2 regions of the Shewanella sp. BC20 genome follow, and region 1 is predicted to be linked to the other one. Evidence: predicted binding sites of a transcription regulator. Region 1 holds the regulator's gene; the other holds the start of a gene.
The links. The regulator sigma-54, encoded in region 1, starts transcription at its own class of promoters, with help from an activator protein. The targets are predictions, from matches to a motif close to GTTGGCACGNNNNTNGNNT.
Positions count from the first base shown of each region.

Region 2: the regulator sigma-54 is predicted to act here: its motif matches at 1,942-1,960, upstream of flhA (flagellar biosynthesis protein FlhA).

Region 1 covers NZ_NHRI01000015.1:72,698-80,911, forward strand. Annotated here, with positions in the region: gene lptC (LPS export ABC transporter periplasmic protein LptC) at 1-417, shown strand, start outside; gene lptA (lipopolysaccharide transport periplasmic protein LptA) at 404-955, shown strand; gene lptB (LPS export ABC transporter ATP-binding protein) at 952-1,683, shown strand; gene CBX96_RS15595 (RNA polymerase factor sigma-54) at 1,788-3,263, shown strand; gene hpf (ribosome hibernation promoting factor) at 3,292-3,579, shown strand; gene ptsN (PTS IIA-like nitrogen regulatory protein PtsN) at 3,582-4,025, shown strand; gene rapZ (RNase adapter RapZ) at 4,022-4,876, shown strand; gene CBX96_RS15615 (HPr family phosphocarrier protein) at 4,863-5,138, shown strand; gene mgtE (magnesium transporter) at 5,335-6,699, shown strand; gene CBX96_RS15625 (molybdate ABC transporter substrate-binding protein) at 6,776-7,603, opposite strand; gene CBX96_RS15630 (OmpA family protein) at 7,843-8,214, opposite strand, start outside.
Region 2 covers NZ_NHRI01000006.1:107,294-115,507, forward strand. Annotated here, with positions in the region: gene fliR (flagellar biosynthetic protein FliR) at 1-730, shown strand, start outside; gene flhB (flagellar biosynthesis protein FlhB) at 748-1,878, shown strand; gene flhA (flagellar biosynthesis protein FlhA) at 1,997-4,096, shown strand; gene flhF (flagellar biosynthesis protein FlhF) at 4,108-5,484, shown strand; gene CBX96_RS08520 (MinD/ParA family protein) at 5,489-6,370, shown strand; gene CBX96_RS08525 (RNA polymerase sigma factor FliA) at 6,363-7,076, shown strand; gene cheY (chemotaxis response regulator CheY) at 7,124-7,507, shown strand; gene CBX96_RS08535 (protein phosphatase CheZ) at 7,521-8,214, shown strand, end outside.

The DNA of each region.
Region 1 (8,214 bases):
AGCATTGAGTTTAATGAGCAAGGGCAAGTTAACAGTCGCGTCACGGCAAAGCACATGGAACACTATGAGCTGAAAAACCAAACCGACTTTACTGAGCCCGTTTATCTTGTCTATCCCGACCAAGGTAAAGCAAAATGGCAGATCCGAGCCGATCAAGGTCGACTCAACAAAGATACCGGCAAGGTTGTATTAGAAAATAATGTTATTATCGATGCCATCAGCCCTGGTGAACCCATACAGACATTGTCCACCAGTTTTTTAGAACTCGATCTCAACACTATGATAATGACCTCTGACCGCATCATTTACGTCACAGGGAAAGATTTTAATATTCAAGGGCAAGGCCTTTATGCCGACCTTAACGCGCAGGAAGTGCAATTGACCAGTCAGGTAGTAGGAACCTATGAAGCAAAATAACATATTACTTGCCGGCCTAATGCTAATCACCAGCATGAGCGCCTTCGCCAAGGTTGGTGACTTACAGCAAGAAGTGAAAATTAAAGCCGTTAGCCAAACTGCGGACATTAAAAACAACCAGATCATTTTCTTCGGTCCGGTTGAAGTCACCCAAGGATCGATCAAAATCCATGCAGATCAACTACGTGCATTTTCTGCCGAAGGGGAAAACAGCAAGATTTTAGTGGCAACCGGTAATCCTGCGACGTATAGCCAGATCCTCGACGATGGACGCCCAGCTTCAGCGAGCGCGAAAGAAATTCGCTACGAAATGGCGACCCGCACCCTAACTTTGACGGGCTCAGCGAGCCTAGACCAAGCGGGTAGCCAAGTGACGGGTAACCTCATCCGTTACGATATTATTCAGCAAAAATTGATCGCTGAGAGTACGGGTAGCGGTGATGATCGCGTGATTACCATTATTCAACCTGATAACTATCAGGAAGAGATCAAGAACCAGCCCGCGGACAAACCTGTGAAAAAACAGGACTCTAAATGACCCAAATCACCTTAAAAGCACAGAATCTCGCTAAGAGTTATAAGAGTCGTCAGGTTGTGAAAGATGTCAGCCTGACGGTGAAAACGGGTCAAGTCGTCGGCTTACTCGGCCCAAACGGCGCAGGTAAAACCACCACCTTTTACATGGTCGTGGGCTTAGTCAAAAGCGATAAAGGCCATATCTTTATCGACGATGATGATTTAACCGCCGATCCCATGCACCTGCGCGCCCGTAAAGGCATTGGTTACCTGCCACAGGAAGCCAGTATCTTTCGCAAGCTGACCGTGCACGACAATATCATGGCGGTACTGCAAACCCGTAAAGAGCTCAATCGCGATCAACGCGAAGAAGAGCTGGAACATCTGCTCGAAGAGTTCCATATCACCCATATTCGCGATAGCCAAGGCATGTCGTTATCGGGCGGTGAACGTCGCCGTGTCGAAATTGCCCGCGCTTTAGCGGCCAATCCTAAGTTTATTCTGCTCGATGAACCCTTCGCCGGTGTCGACCCGATTTCGGTTATCGATATCAAGAAAATCATCGAACAACTCAAGAGCCGAGGCCTTGGGGTACTGATCACAGACCACAATGTGCGCGAGACCTTAGACGTCTGTGAACATGCCTACATTGTCAGTCACGGAAACCTGATTGCCGAAGGAACTCCCGCAGAGATCTTAGACAATCAGCAAGTTAGGGCTGTGTACTTAGGTGAACAATTCAGGCTATAGTTACTTAAACAGAGCCAATTAGCCTTGAATTTTGGCTTATAAGCGCCATCAATATGATACAAGCGGCCTAAATTCAAAATAATAACGTAGGGATCAGCGGTAACATGAAAGCGTCACTCCAGCTCAAACTGGGTCAACAGTTAACCATGACGCCACAACTCCAACAGGCCATTCGTCTGTTGCAATTGTCGTCATTGGAACTGCAGCAAGAGATCCAGCAAGCCTTAGACTCTAATCCTCTTCTCGAGCTGGAAGAGGAGCAATTCGACGCGCCTACCGAACGTAAGCAAGATATCGCCGATACCGACTTTAGCGAAACGACGGCCCAGCCACAGGAACAAGACAATTCCACCGTGGACATTGCCGAGTCGTTGACCAAAGAATCCCTGCCCGAAGAACTGCCCATGGACACCACTTGGGATGAAGTCTTTACCGCCTCGCCAAACTCAGGTTCTGGTGCCAGCCGTGAAGATGACATGCCCTTCCAAGGGGAAACTAGTGAAGGCCTGTACGAACATTTAGAATGGCAGAAAAACCTCACGCCCTTCTCTGAAACCGATTTAGCCATTGCCACCGCGATTATTGATGCCATCGACGATCAAGGTTATCTCACTCAAAGTACTGAAGATATCCTCGAAGCCATGGGCAATCCTGAGATAGAACTGGATGAAGTCGAAGCCGTACTCAAGCGAATTCAACACTTCGATCCCGTTGGTGTCGCCGCAAGGGATTTAAGCGAATGTCTGCTTATCCAACTCTCCCATTTTTCGCCGGATACCCCACACCTCGAAAACGCCCGAATGTTGATCAAAGATCATTTAGATCTGATCGCTACCCGCGACTTTAGGTTGTTGATGCGTAAGACCAAACTTAAAGAGGACGAGTTAAGGGACAGCATAGCGCTGATCCAAACCTTAAACCCTCGCCCAGGTTTGCTCATCACCCCTGTTGATGAAGAATATGTCATCCCCGATGTATCGGTGTCGAAGAAAAACGGTCGCTGGGTGGTCGAGTTAAATCCAGATTGCATGCCAAAAATCAATGTTAATCAGCAATATGCAGCCATGGCGCGCAGCACTAAAAGCCAAGCCGATAGCCAATTTATCCGCGGGCATCTGCAAGAAGCCAAGTGGTTTATCAAAAGCCTTGAAAGCCGTAACGAAACACTGCTCAAGGTGGCAAACTGCATAGTGCAATATCAACAGGGTTTCTTCGAATACGGTGAAGAAGCCATGAAACCTATGGTCCTGAACGATATCGCCGAGGCGGTAGAGATGCATGAGTCCACCATTTCACGGGTGACCACACAAAAATACATGCATACCCCAAAGGGACTTTTTGAACTAAAATATTTCTTCTCAAGCCACGTCGGGACTGATGATGGCGGTGAGTGCTCATCCACGGCAATCAGAGCCTTCATTAAGAAACTGGTTGCAGCGGAAAACCAGAAAAAACCATTAAGCGACAGCAAGATGGCACAGCTTCTGGCAGAACAGGGAATTAACGTTGCGCGCAGAACCATTGCGAAGTACCGAGAAGCGATGCTTATTCCCCCTTCCAATCAGCGTAAAAGTTTATAGCCTAAAGTGGAAATCGGAGGACGTTTATATGCAAATAAACCTGAGTGGACACCATATCGAGATTACTGAATCGTTACGGGCTTATGTTGAGGAAAAGTTTTCAAAACTTGAACGTCATTTCGAACAGATCAATAATGTGCACGTTGTGCTCAATGTTGAGAAAATGCAACAAATTGCCGAAGCGAGAATCAACCTCACCGGTGGTGAAGTCTTCGCGACTTCAGAGCATGCAGATATGTATGCTGCCATAGACGTCCTGATCGACAAGCTTGATCGTCAGGTTATTAAACACAAAGAGAAGTTAACAAAACACTAGCAATGGAACTTCGTACCATACTGCGGCCGGAATGCACGACCTGCGCCACTCCGGGCAGTAAGAAAAAGGTACTGGAACTTATCAGCGACTTAGCCGCTGCCCAGTACCCCACCCTCTCATCTCAAGAGATCTTCGAAAGCCTAGTGGCGCGCGAAAAGATGGGGAGCACAGGTATAGGTAACGGCATCGCCATTCCACATGGTCGATTAACCGATATAACACAACCCATAGCCATATTGGTGAAATGTGAGGAGCCGATAGCCTTTGATGCTATCGATAAACAACCTGTCGACATTTTATTTGCGCTGCTGGTGCCTGCTGACCAATGTCAACAGCACTTAAGCACTTTGTCCTGCATGGCTGAAAAGCTCAGCGACAAACAAATATTGAAGCAATTGCGCAAGACGCATGATGAAACGGAACTCTATCAGGTAATCACTGGATGAAACTGGTCATAGTGTCAGGGCGCTCAGGCTCAGGCAAATCGGTCGCACTAAGAGTGCTTGAAGATCTCGGCTATTATTGTGTCGATAATCTTCCGTTGCCGCTGATTGGCAGCTTACTCGAACAGCTCAAGGGCAGTAACGATCTCGTCGCCATCAGCGTTGACGTGCGTAACCTGCCGGAGCAAGACAAGGTACTCGTCAAACAGCTCGCAAGCCTGCCAGAGGGCACTGAACTTACCAGCTTCTTCTTAAATTCCAGCGATAAAGTACTGCTAAAGCGCTACAGCGAGACTCGGCGCTTACATCCCTTATCTAAGAGCCGAGTATCACTGCAAGAAGCCATCAAACTTGAAGGCAAATTGCTCGAGCCCCTGTCACAGCAGATGGATCACTACATAGATACCTCAAATCTGAATATCTATGAACTCAGCGACCAAGTACGGCAAATCCTGCTTGGCAGTGTCGATAAGGAACTGGTGATCAACTTCGAGTCCTTCGGTTTTAAGCATGGTATGCCAACCGAAGCCGACTTTATGTTTGATGTGCGCTTTTTACCCAATCCCCATTGGGAACCCGAGCTGCGCCCTCTCACCGGCTTAGATGAACCCGTTACCGAGTTTTTAAATCGCCAGCCGCTGGTTAACAAGTTCATCTGGCAAATTGAGAATTTACTCGAGACTTGGTTGCCCCACTTAGAGCGTAATAACCGCAGCTATCTGACCATCGCCATCGGCTGTACTGGCGGCCAACACAGATCAGTTTACGTGGCCGAACAACTGGCTAAACGCTTTAGCAACGGCAAACACAAAGTGAATGCCCGTCACCGAGAGTTAAACCATGCCAAAGCTTGAGCGCCAAGTCACCATCTGCAATAAACTCGGCTTACATGCCCGCGCCGCGACAAAGCTCGTGGTGTTGGCCTCAGAGTTTGATGCCAGCATTACGCTGATCCAAGGTGAAAAACAGGCCTCTGCCGCCAGTGTTTTAGGGCTACTCATGCTGGAAACGGGTATGGGTAAAACCATTACTCTGATTGCCGAAGGCCCAGATGCGGAGCCCGCGCTCAATGCCATTTGCGCGCTTATCGACGCTAAGTTCGACGAAGCCTGCTAATTGCCTCGACATCTCATCTCGATGCTCCCTACCGTTATTCTGTACCTTGTTTGGTTTTGATTTCAGCACCTTATACCAGTAAAACACATTTGTGACTCGACGCCCTCCCGTGCGCTCAATTACAATATACTGCTGCGCTTTGGCTTAAGTTCTCAACAGCCAAACGCCCCATCCACGTCGCCACTTTGGAGGAAACATGCCTGTAGAAGCCTCAGACAGTTTACAAGTCGAACAACGTCTCGACCAACTGAGCCATGCCCTCAATAGCGGTATGTTTGTGCATGTCAGGCAAATGCTGCAAAACATGGCGGCGTCGGATATCGCATTGATTCTAGAGTCCTCGCCCCCTAAAGCGCGGCAAGTGCTATGGCAACTTATCGATCAAGATCAGCTCGGGGATATTCTCGATGAACTCAGTGAAGAGCTAAAAGATCCGTTGATCCGCGCCATGAGCCCTGAACGGGTCGCCAAGGCGACCGCCAGTATGGATACGGACGATCTCGCTTATATCCTGCGAAGCTTGCCTGATACCGTCTATAAGCAAGTATTGCAGTCTATGAGCCTGCAAAACCGCCAGCGGGTGGAGCAAGCGCTCTCCTACCCCGATGAAACCGCGGGCAGCCTAATGAACACAGATACTGTGACCTTAAGGCCCGATGTGAATATCGATGTGGTACTGCGTTATTTGCGCCAACGGGGCAATCTGCCCGACACCACTGACACCTTATACGTGGTGGATAAGCACGATCGCGTACTCGGCGGGGTAAAACTTGCGGATCTGCTCACCTGCGATCCCAATACTCATATCAGCAGCATTATCGATACCGATATCGAGAGCATTCCCGTGGGCATGTCCGACAGCGAAGTAGCGCAGCTGTTCGAGCGCCATGACTGGGTATCTGCGCCAGTGGTCGACAGTGAGGGCAAATTACTCGGGCGTATCACCATCGATGACGTGGTGGATGTTATCCGTGAAGACGCCGAGCACTCCATGATGGGGATGGCGGGGATGGACGATGATGAAGACACCTTCGCCCCTGTGGTAAAGAGTACTTTCCGCCGCTCACTCTGGCTGACGATTAACCTGTTTGCCGCCCTGCTGGCGGCCTCTGTCAGCAATATGTTTGAAGGCACAATCGAACAATTCGCCACTATTGCGATTTTAATGACGATTGTACCGAGCATGGGCGGGGTCGCGGGTAATCAAACCTTAGCACTAGTGATCCGCGGGATTGCCCTGGGCCATATTGGCCAGAGCAATGCCCGCTGGCTGATTGGCAAAGAACTCGCCATTGGCTTTTTGAACGGCCTTATGTGGTCGATTTTGGTGTTTATCGCGGTATTAGTTTGGAAAGATGATATGGCACTTGCCAGCCTGATTGGCGGCGCAATGCTCATCAATATGACTGTCGCAGGACTGGCTGGCGCCAGTATTCCGCTGATCTTAAAACGCTTGAAAGTAGATCCGGCGTTAGCGGGCGGTATGGTGCTCACCACAGTCACCGATGTCATTGGCCTGTTTGCCTTCTTAGGATTAGCGACTTTATATTTAATGCACTAGCACTGGCCCAAGCCTTGCTAAAGCGAGCAACAAAAATGGCGCTATTTCGCGCCATTTTTAATGAGTCCATTAGACATTATTTTTTAGGCGGCTGAAAGCCATAGCCCGTTAAAATCGCTTGTCCCTCAGGGGATAAAATAAACTCGGCCAGAGGCGCGGCCGCACTATTGGCATCCTTTAACACCAATAGGCCATAGTCGGCACCAACGGCTAACTCTGGCGGTAAATCGACAATCTTAAGGCTCGGCACTTCTTTTTGTGCCAGCACCGCATTGGTGCAATAGGTTAAGAACACATCCGCCTGCTTATTTTCCATCACCCAAGCATAGGGATTACGATCTTTGGGCGGTTTAGCACTCTCTGGCCCACCCGTTAGCTGCAATGCTTTGGTTTCTAATGTGGTTTTTGCATTGGCTTTTAAGGCCTCGGCTTTCGCAAACACGGCCCAAGCATAATCCCCCGCGGGATCGGCTTTTGGCGTTGACGTACCAAGCTTTATTTGCGGCGCGAGCAGGGTGTCTAATAAGTTCGCACTGGTGAGTGGTACATCCGCCTGGGCAATGGCACAGAGCTGGTTACGGGCAAACATTTGCACCTGTTGACCCGCTCCCGCATCGACTAAGGCCTGCGGATGTTTCATATTCGCCGAAGCGAAAATATCCACTCGCTCACCCTCTTGGATCCGCTTGAGTAATAAGCCCGAAGGCGCATACTGCGCCGCGACTTTAGCGTCGGATTTCGCTTGATAAGCGGCAATAATATCGTTCATTGCCGCCTTTAAACTACCTGCTGCCCTCAGTTCAATAGGGGCTGTCGCTTCAGTGCTCGTTGGCGCGCCTTGTACCATTCCCGCCATCAATGTCGCCCCTAAACTGATTGCTAACACTAAACCCTGTTTTGTCATGCTGTTATCTCCGTTTGCACAGGAAAATGTCCTAGTGCATACAAGACGGCAAAACCTTTAGCGGATCAAGTATTACCGCTGCTGGATAAATTCAAATCGGGACGATTGTGGCCAAGATCACTTAAGTCTTTTAGGTGAATGGACAAATTGTCCCCGAATGCAAATTGTTGCCTAATGCAAAGAATCAGCGAATGCAGAGAGTAAAAAGTCGCCCGTAGGCGACTCTTATTTTATGGAAATTATTGCCCCGTTGGGGTTAACACAATTTCCACTCGACGGTTTTGCGCACGCCCCGCGGCATTCGCATTCGATGCGATAGGACTCGCCTCACCCATGCCCTTAGATTTAACGCGAGCAGAAGCCACACCTTTGCTCATCAGGTAATTGCCCACTTCGCTGGCGCGGACTTGTGATAAACGTAGGTTGTAAGAATCTGAGCCGCTGCTATCGGTGTAACCTAATACGTTCAGTTGAGTCTTGCTGTATTCCTTGGCCACCAGCGCCACTGAGTTAAGTACACGCTTTGCACCATCACTCAGCTCAGTTTGGTCGACACCAAAGGTCACTTCGTTTGGCATATTGAGAATAATATTGTCACCGTCGCGGGTCAC
Region 2 (8,214 bases), on a different contig from region 1:
CAGCATGTTGATGGTCATGGTGGTGTTTGGTGCTACGACAACCCCGACTCGAGTCCGTTTACTCTTAGCGGTGGCGATCACTCTGGCCATTGCGCCAGTATTACCGCCCGTTAAGGATGCGGAGCTCTTTTCCTTAAGTGCTGTTTTTATTACCGCTCAGCAAATTATTATTGGTGTCGCCATGGGCTTTGTAACCCAAATGGTGATGCAAACCTTTGTGTTAACGGGTCAGATCATCGGTATGCAAACCAGCTTAGGTTTTGCCTCTATGGTTGATCCGGGCTCAGGCCAACAAACGCCTGTGATAGGCAACTTCTTTTTGTTACTCGCGACGTTGATTTTTCTCGCCGTCGATGGACATCTGTTGATGATCCGAATGTTAGTCGCCAGTTTTGAGACCTTACCGATTTCGAATCAAGGGTTAAGTTTGACGAGTTATCGCGCGCTAGCGGAATGGGGCTCCTATATGTTTGGCGCGGCATTGACCATGTCGCTCTCGGCGATTATTGCCTTGCTACTGGTTAACTTATCCTTTGGGGTAATGACTCGCGCCGCGCCGCAGCTGAACATTTTCTCGATAGGTTTCCCAATCACTATGATTGGTGGACTGCTCATTTTATGGTTAACCTTGACCCCTGTAATGGCCCATTTCGAAGAGGTTTGGGCGTCGGCACAGCTTTTGCTCTGTGATATTTTGGGGCTTCAGTGTCAAGCCGACGGCATACTTTAACCGGATAGGAACGCGTAATGGCTGAAGAAAGTAGCGGCGAACGCAGCGAGGAACCCACCGGGAGGCGCCTCGAACAGGCGCGAGAAAAAGGGCAGGTAGCCCGCTCAAAAGAGTTAGGTACAGCGACCGTGTTACTCTCGGCGGCAACAGGTTTGTATATGCTCGGGCCTGGGATTGCGAAGGCGCTGTCCAATGTGTTTGAGCGCGTCTTTACCATGGATCGTGCTGCGATTTTCGATACGAACCAGATGTTTAATGTATGGGGCGTCGTGGGAAGCGAGATTGGCTGGCCGTTACTCAAGATTATGCTACTGATTGTCGTGGTGGCATTTATCGGTAACGTATCCCTTGGCGGGATGAATTTCTCCACCCAAGCCATGATGCCTAAAGCCAGCAAAATGAGCCCGATTGCGGGCTTTAAACGGATGTTTGGTGTGCAGGCCTTGGTTGAATTAACCAAAGGGATTGCTAAGTTTTCTGTGGTAGCCATCGCGGCTTATTTACTACTCAGTCATTATTTTAACGACATTCTACTCCTGTCAGCCGATCATCTCCCCGGTAACGTCCATCATGCGCTGGATTTGTTAGTGTGGATGTTTATTCTGCTTTGCTCCTCCGTCTTAGTCATCGTGGTGATCGATGTGCCGTTTCAGATCTGGAACCACAACAAACAGCTGAAAATGACTAAGCAGGAAGTGAAAGACGAGTATAAAGACACCGAAGGTAAACCTGAGGTCAAAGGACGTGTACGCCAAATGCAGCGTGAGTTAGCGCAGCGACGCATGATGGCCGAAGTCCCCAATGCGGATGTGATTGTGGTGAACCCTGAACATTATGCGGTGGCCATTAAATACGATGTGAAGCGCTCTGCAGCGCCCTTTGTTATCGCTAAAGGAGTGGATGAAGTCGCGTTTAAAATCCGCGAAGTGGCAAGGGCACATAACATTGCGATTGTCTCAGCACCACCGCTGGCGCGGGCAATTTATCACACCACTAAGCTTGAGCAGCAGATCCCTGAGGGCCTATTTACCGCGGTGGCACAAGTGCTGGCTTATGTGTTCCAGTTACGCCAGTACCAAAAAGGTCGTGGTCGTAAACCTATTCCAATCCCTGCTAATCAACCCATTCCTGACGAACTGAAACACTAGTTAAGTGTTAGGTTAACGCAGAGATAGTTCACAGAGATAAAACCACTACTTGAAGTGCTAGCGGTTGGCGCGTTTTTTGCTTTCAGACTGTTATACGTCAAAGTTTAGGTATCTGTGAATGGATGTTAAAGCCTCCCTAGGCCAAGTAAAACAGTTGAAACTGAGCTCTTTCAAGGGCATAGGTACGCCAATGCTAGTGCTTGCGGCATTGGCTATGATTGTATTGCCTATTCCGCCGTTTCTACTCGACGTTTTATTCTCTTTTAACATTGCCTTGGCTTTGATTGTTCTTCTTGTCGCGATTTATACCGACAGACCCTTAGACTTTGCTGCTTTTCCAACGGTTTTATTAGTCGCGACACTGCTGCGACTCGCGCTTAACGTGGCATCGACCCGTGTAGTATTACTCGAAGGTCACAATGGTGGTGACGCCGCCGGTAAGGTGATTGAGGCCTTCGGCTCTGTGGTCATTGGCGGTAACTATGCCGTGGGTCTAGTCGTATTTATCATCTTGATTATTATCAACTTTGCCGTTGTGACTAAAGGTGCTGGCCGTATTGCCGAGGTGAGTGCTCGCTTTACCTTAGATGCGATGCCCGGTAAGCAAATGGCCATCGATGCCGACTTGAACGCAGGTATTATTAATCAGGATCAAGCCAGAACCAGACGCGCCGAGGTGACCCGCGAAGCCGACTTCTATGGCGCAATGGACGGTGCATCTAAGTTTGTGAAGGGTGATGCGATTGCCGGTATCATGATCTTAGTTATCAACATTCTCGGTGGGTTTATTATCGGGATTGTGCAGCACGGTTTGACATTCTCCCAAGCCGTTGAAATTTATACCCTGTTAACCATTGGTGACGGTCTCGTCGCGCAAATTCCTGGTCTATTACTGTCAATCGCTGCGGCGTTGATGGTGACCCGTCAAAATGAATCTGGCGATATGGGCCAGATGCTGATCAGTCAGATGTTTGACAGTCACAAGTCGCTCAGTATTGCGGCTGGTGTACTCTTTGTCATGGGTATTGTGCCTGGCATGCCACATATGGCGTTTTTAAGCTTTGCCGTGATCACAGCTGGTGCGGCTTACTTTATCTTCAAACGTAATGAAGCCAAACGTGCCAAAGCCCTTGAGCAAGTCAAAACGGGCCCAACGGAAAGAGCCGAAAGAGAACCCAAAGAACTTAGCTGGGACGATGTACACCATGTTGACACTATCGGTCTGGAAGTGGGTTATCGTTTGATCCCATTAGTCGATAAGGGCCAAGGTGGTGAATTACTTAGCCGGATCAAAGGGGTACGTAAAAAACTTTCTCAAGAGCTAGGCTTCTTGGTACCTGCGGTGCATATTCGTGACAACCTCGATTTATCACCTAATGCCTACCGTATCTCGTTAATGGGTGTGGTGGTTGGAGAGGCGGATATTCGCCATGACTGCGAACTCGCCATCAACCCAGGCCAAGTTTATGGCAAGCTCGATGGTATCGAAACGCGTGATCCAGCCTTTGGTCTCGAAGCCGTGTGGATTGCCCCTGAGCTGCGTGAACATGCACAAACCTTAGGTTATACCGTGGTGGATGCCGCGACAGTGGTGGCAACCCATATCAGCCAAATATTGACAAATAACGCGGCGAAACTCTTAGGTTACGAAGAAGTGCAACAACTGATGGATATGCTTGCCAAGCATTCGCCTAAGCTGGTGGATGGCTTTATTCCTGATGTGATGCCGCTCGGAAATGTCGTAAAAGTGATGCAAAACCTATTAAATGAAGGAGTTTCTGTCAGAGACTTGCGTACCATAGTGCAAACTTTGTTAGAATACGGCACTAAGAGTAACGATACTGAAGTGTTAACGGCGGCAGTGCGTATCGCATTGAAGCGCATGATAGTTCAAGAGATCTCGGGTCCTGAACTTGAAATACCTGTCATAACTTTGGCGCCAGAGTTGGAACAGATGTTGCATCAATCAATGCAAGCAACCGGTGGCGATGGCCCAAATATCGAACCAGGTCTTGCAGAGCGTATGCAGCAATCCTTAGCGGATGCCGCTCAAAAGCAAGAGATGGTTGGTCAGCCCGCTATTTTGCTAACGTCAGGTATGTTACGTGCGACACTGTCTCGCTTTGTTAAATATACTATTCCTAATCTCAGAGTGATTTCTTACCAAGAAATCCCCGATGAAAAGCAAATACGCATAGTGTCTGCCGTCGGCCAGTAGAGGACGCATAAGTGAAGATTAAACGTTTTTTTGCCAAAGACATGCGTGCTGCACTGGCCCAAGTGAAGGACACGCTCGGCTCCGATGCCGTGATTATGTCGAATAAAAAGGTAAATGGCGGCATTGAGATTGTGGCCGCCGTTGACTACGACGAGCCGAAAGCGAAGGCGCCAGCAGCTGCACCGACTTTTATGGATGTGAGTGATGACTTAGTTTCGCTCGGTGCTAAAGCGCCGATTCGCGCTGAAACTAAGTTAAAACCCTCGGCGCCAGCGGACTCTCTCCAAGCATTGCTCGAGAAGCAACAAAGCCGTTTAAATCAACAGCTCACCCATCAACAGCAAGACGCCGAACTGCCTGCGTGGGCACAAGGTCTACAAGCTCCCGCCGCGCCAAAAGCTGAGCGCCGAGATATGGGACAGGCTTTCGATAAGAAGCCGCAGGTTTCACAGAAGCAAAATGCGGATATTGAAGCGATGCGTGATGAGTTAGCATCCTTACGCAATTTGCTTACTCATCAAGTGTCTGCGCTGATGACTGAACACAAAAAACGTATCGACCCTGTGGGTGCGATGCTGGAGTCAAAGTTACTGGAAGCGGAGTTTTCGCCTGCTGTTGCGAACAAGTTAGCGGCGCTTAGTCAACACTATACCCCGGCAGAATTAGTTCGTGCCTTGCCACAAAGTCTAGCTAATATGCTTGATAATCAAGGCGATGATATCGTTAAGCAAGGTGGCGTTGTAGCGCTGGTTGGCCCAACGGGTGTAGGCAAAACCACTTCTTTAGCGAAATTAGCGGCTCGTTTCGCCGCCCATCATGGTGCGGATCAAGTCGCCTTGATCACGACAGATCATTATCGTATTGGCGCCTATGAGCAATTGGCCACCTATGGCAAAATTATGGGATGCCCAGTTAAGCAAGCCCATGATCTTGCTGAGCTAGAGCAAATACTGTATCAGTTCAGAAATCGCAAGCTAGTATTGATAGATACCGCAGGAATGGGCCAACGAGATATGCGGCTTTACCAGCAACTTGATAATTTAACTGCAAATAGCAGAATACCTATCCGCAGTTATCTGGTACTGTCTGCCACAGGACAGCGCCGTGTGCTACAGGATGCTGTAAATCACTTTAAACGCATTCCATTATCTGGTGTTGTACTCACCAAACTCGATGAGTCCGTGTCGTTAGCGGGTGCATTAAGTGTGTTGATCCAAAGTGGGTTGCCATTAAGTTATGTTACGGATGGGCAGCGAGTGCCCGAAGATATGAAAGTTGCCGATACTTTGCTGCTCGCAGAGCAGGCGTTAGCGGCCTTAGAAAACACTGAACAACAATCGTTACCAGACACAGCGTGGTCAGATAATATGACCTGTGCATTTGAGTAGAGTTATGACCCTGGATCAAGCAAGTGGTTTACGTATGATGAATCAACCCTATAACGAAAAAGTGAAAGTAATCGCGGTTACGGGTGGTAAAGGTGGCGTGGGTAAAACCAGCGTGTCTATCAATACCGCAGTAGCATTAGCCGAAAAGGGCAAGCGTGTCTTAGTGCTTGATGCCGACTTAGGCTTAGCAAACGTCGATGTCATGTTAGGGATCCGTGCTGAACGTAACCTTTCCCATGTACTCTCTGGCGATGCTGAGCTGGATGATATTATCGTCCGCGGTCCTAAGGGCATAGGCATTGTCCCTGCGACCTCAGGAACTCAAGGCATGGTAGAGTTGAGCCCTGCGCAACATGCGGGCTTAATTCGTGCTTTCAGTGAGATGCGTACCCAGTTTGATATCCTCATCGTGGATACTGCCGCGGGGATTTCTGACATGGTACTCAGTTTCTCACGCGCGTCACAGGATGTGTTGGTGGTTGTTTGTGACGAGCCAACCTCTATCACTGACGCCTATGCGTTAATCAAAATTCTCAGCCGTGAACACGGCGTTTTCCGCTTTAAAATTGTTGCGAATATGGTGCGCAGTTTGCGCGAAGGTATGGAATTGTTTGCTAAACTCAGTAAAGTGACCGACAGATTCTTGGACGTGGCACTTGAACTGGTTGCGACCATTCCGTTTGATGAAAACCTTCGCAAATCAGTGCGTAAACAAAAGTTAGTGGTTGAGGCTTACCCTAAGTCTCCAGCTGCGATTGCGTACCATGGCCTAGCGAATAAAATTATGAGCTGGCCAGTACCACAGCAACCTGGTGGGCATTTGGAGTTTTTCGTTGAGCGTTTAGTTCAGCGACCAGATTTTCAAGAGGAAAAAACGAGTGAATAAAGCCGCAGCGTATACTTGTTTAGACAGTAAAACGTCAATCGTTGAACAGTATGCACCGTTGGTCAAAAGAATTGCACATCACTTGCTCGCCAGATTACCTGCCTCAGTGCAGCTCGATGACTTGCTTCAAGCGGGGATGATGGGGTTATTAGAAGCATCATCCAAGTTTGATGGTGGCAAAGGTGCAAAGTTTGAAACCTTCGCCGGCATACGGATCCGTGGCGCCATGTTGGATGAGATCCGTCGTGGCGACTGGGTTCCCCGTTCCGTTCATCGTAATAATCGTCGAGTTGCTCAAGCCATTGATGAGTTAGAGCAAGTGTTGGGTCGTGATGCACGCGACACAGAAATTGCAGAAAAACTTGATATGACGCTCGATGAGTACCATCATATTCTTAACGATGTTTCTGTTGGTAAAATCATAGGGATAGAAGACTTAGGCGTATCGCAGGATATACTCACTTCAAGCGATAATGTCAGTGATGGTACATTTGAAGCGTTAGCAGAAACCCAGTTTCATTCAGCACTAGTTGAGGCGATAAAATTATTGCCCGAAAGAGATGCGCTAGTGCTATCGTTATACTACGATGAAGCATTGAATTTAAAAGAAATTGGCGCCATTCTTGAGGTAAGTGAATCGCGAGTTAGCCAGATATTAAGTCAGGCAATGTTGCGGCTCAAAGGCAAACTCAAGCATTGGACATAAGTATAATTATTTATTGAGCACAGAATGTCAGCTCACCGGAGGAAACCTTGGACAAGAATATGAAGATTCTCATCGTTGATGACTTTTCGACAATGAGACGTATCATCAAGAACTTGTTGCGAGACTTGGGGTTTAATAATACCCAAGAAGCAGACGACGGCTCAACTGCGCTGCCTATGTTACAAAAGGGCGACTTTGATTTTGTCGTGACAGACTGGAACATGCCAGGTATGCAGGGTATTGATTTGCTAAAGGCTATTCGGGCAGACGATTCCCTAAAGCATTTACCTGTATTAATGGTTACCGCTGAAGCAAAACGTGAACAAATTATTGCTGCCGCACAAGCCGGTGTTAACGGCTATGTGGTTAAACCTTTTACCGCAGCAACACTTAAAGAGAAGTTAGATAAAATATTCGAACGACTCGCTTAAGCAGGGATGAGCTATGAAGTCACATACATCAGGGCTCATTACGCTCGAGAAGGCTCAGCGTTTAGTTGAACTATTAAGCGCAAATGAACAAGCTCAAGCAGATGATTTATTTAGGGAACTCGCGGCTCCACTTCAACGGGAGCTTTTTGATGAAGTTGGTAAATTAACAAGACAACTTCACAGCGCATTAATGGATTTCCAAGTTGATAATCGTTTAGCAGAACTTGCAAATACCGAAATTCCCGATGCTAAGGAACGGCTTAGTTACGTCATTGACATGACCGAGCAAGCAGCGAATAAAACCATGGATGCGGTAGAGGAGTGCTTGCCACTCGCGAATGCATTAACGGCGAATATTCAGCAAGTGATGCCTTCTTGGGACAAATTGATGCGCCGTGAAATCGCTCTGAGCGATTTTAAAGCGCTTTGCCACAATGTGCAGCATTTGATGTCACGTAGCGAATTGGATTCCAATCGCTTACGCGAATTGCTCAACCAGATTTTGATGGCGCAGGATTTTCAGGACCTGACTGGACAAATGATCCGGCGGGTGATCGATCTAGTGATGGAAGTTGAAAGTAATCTGGTGTCTATGCTGACAGTATTTGGTGAGCAACCCGTGATTGAGAGTCAGATTACTCAGAAAAATAATATTGAAGCTGAAGGACCGATAATGAATGCCGAGCTTCGTCAAGACGTCGTTACCG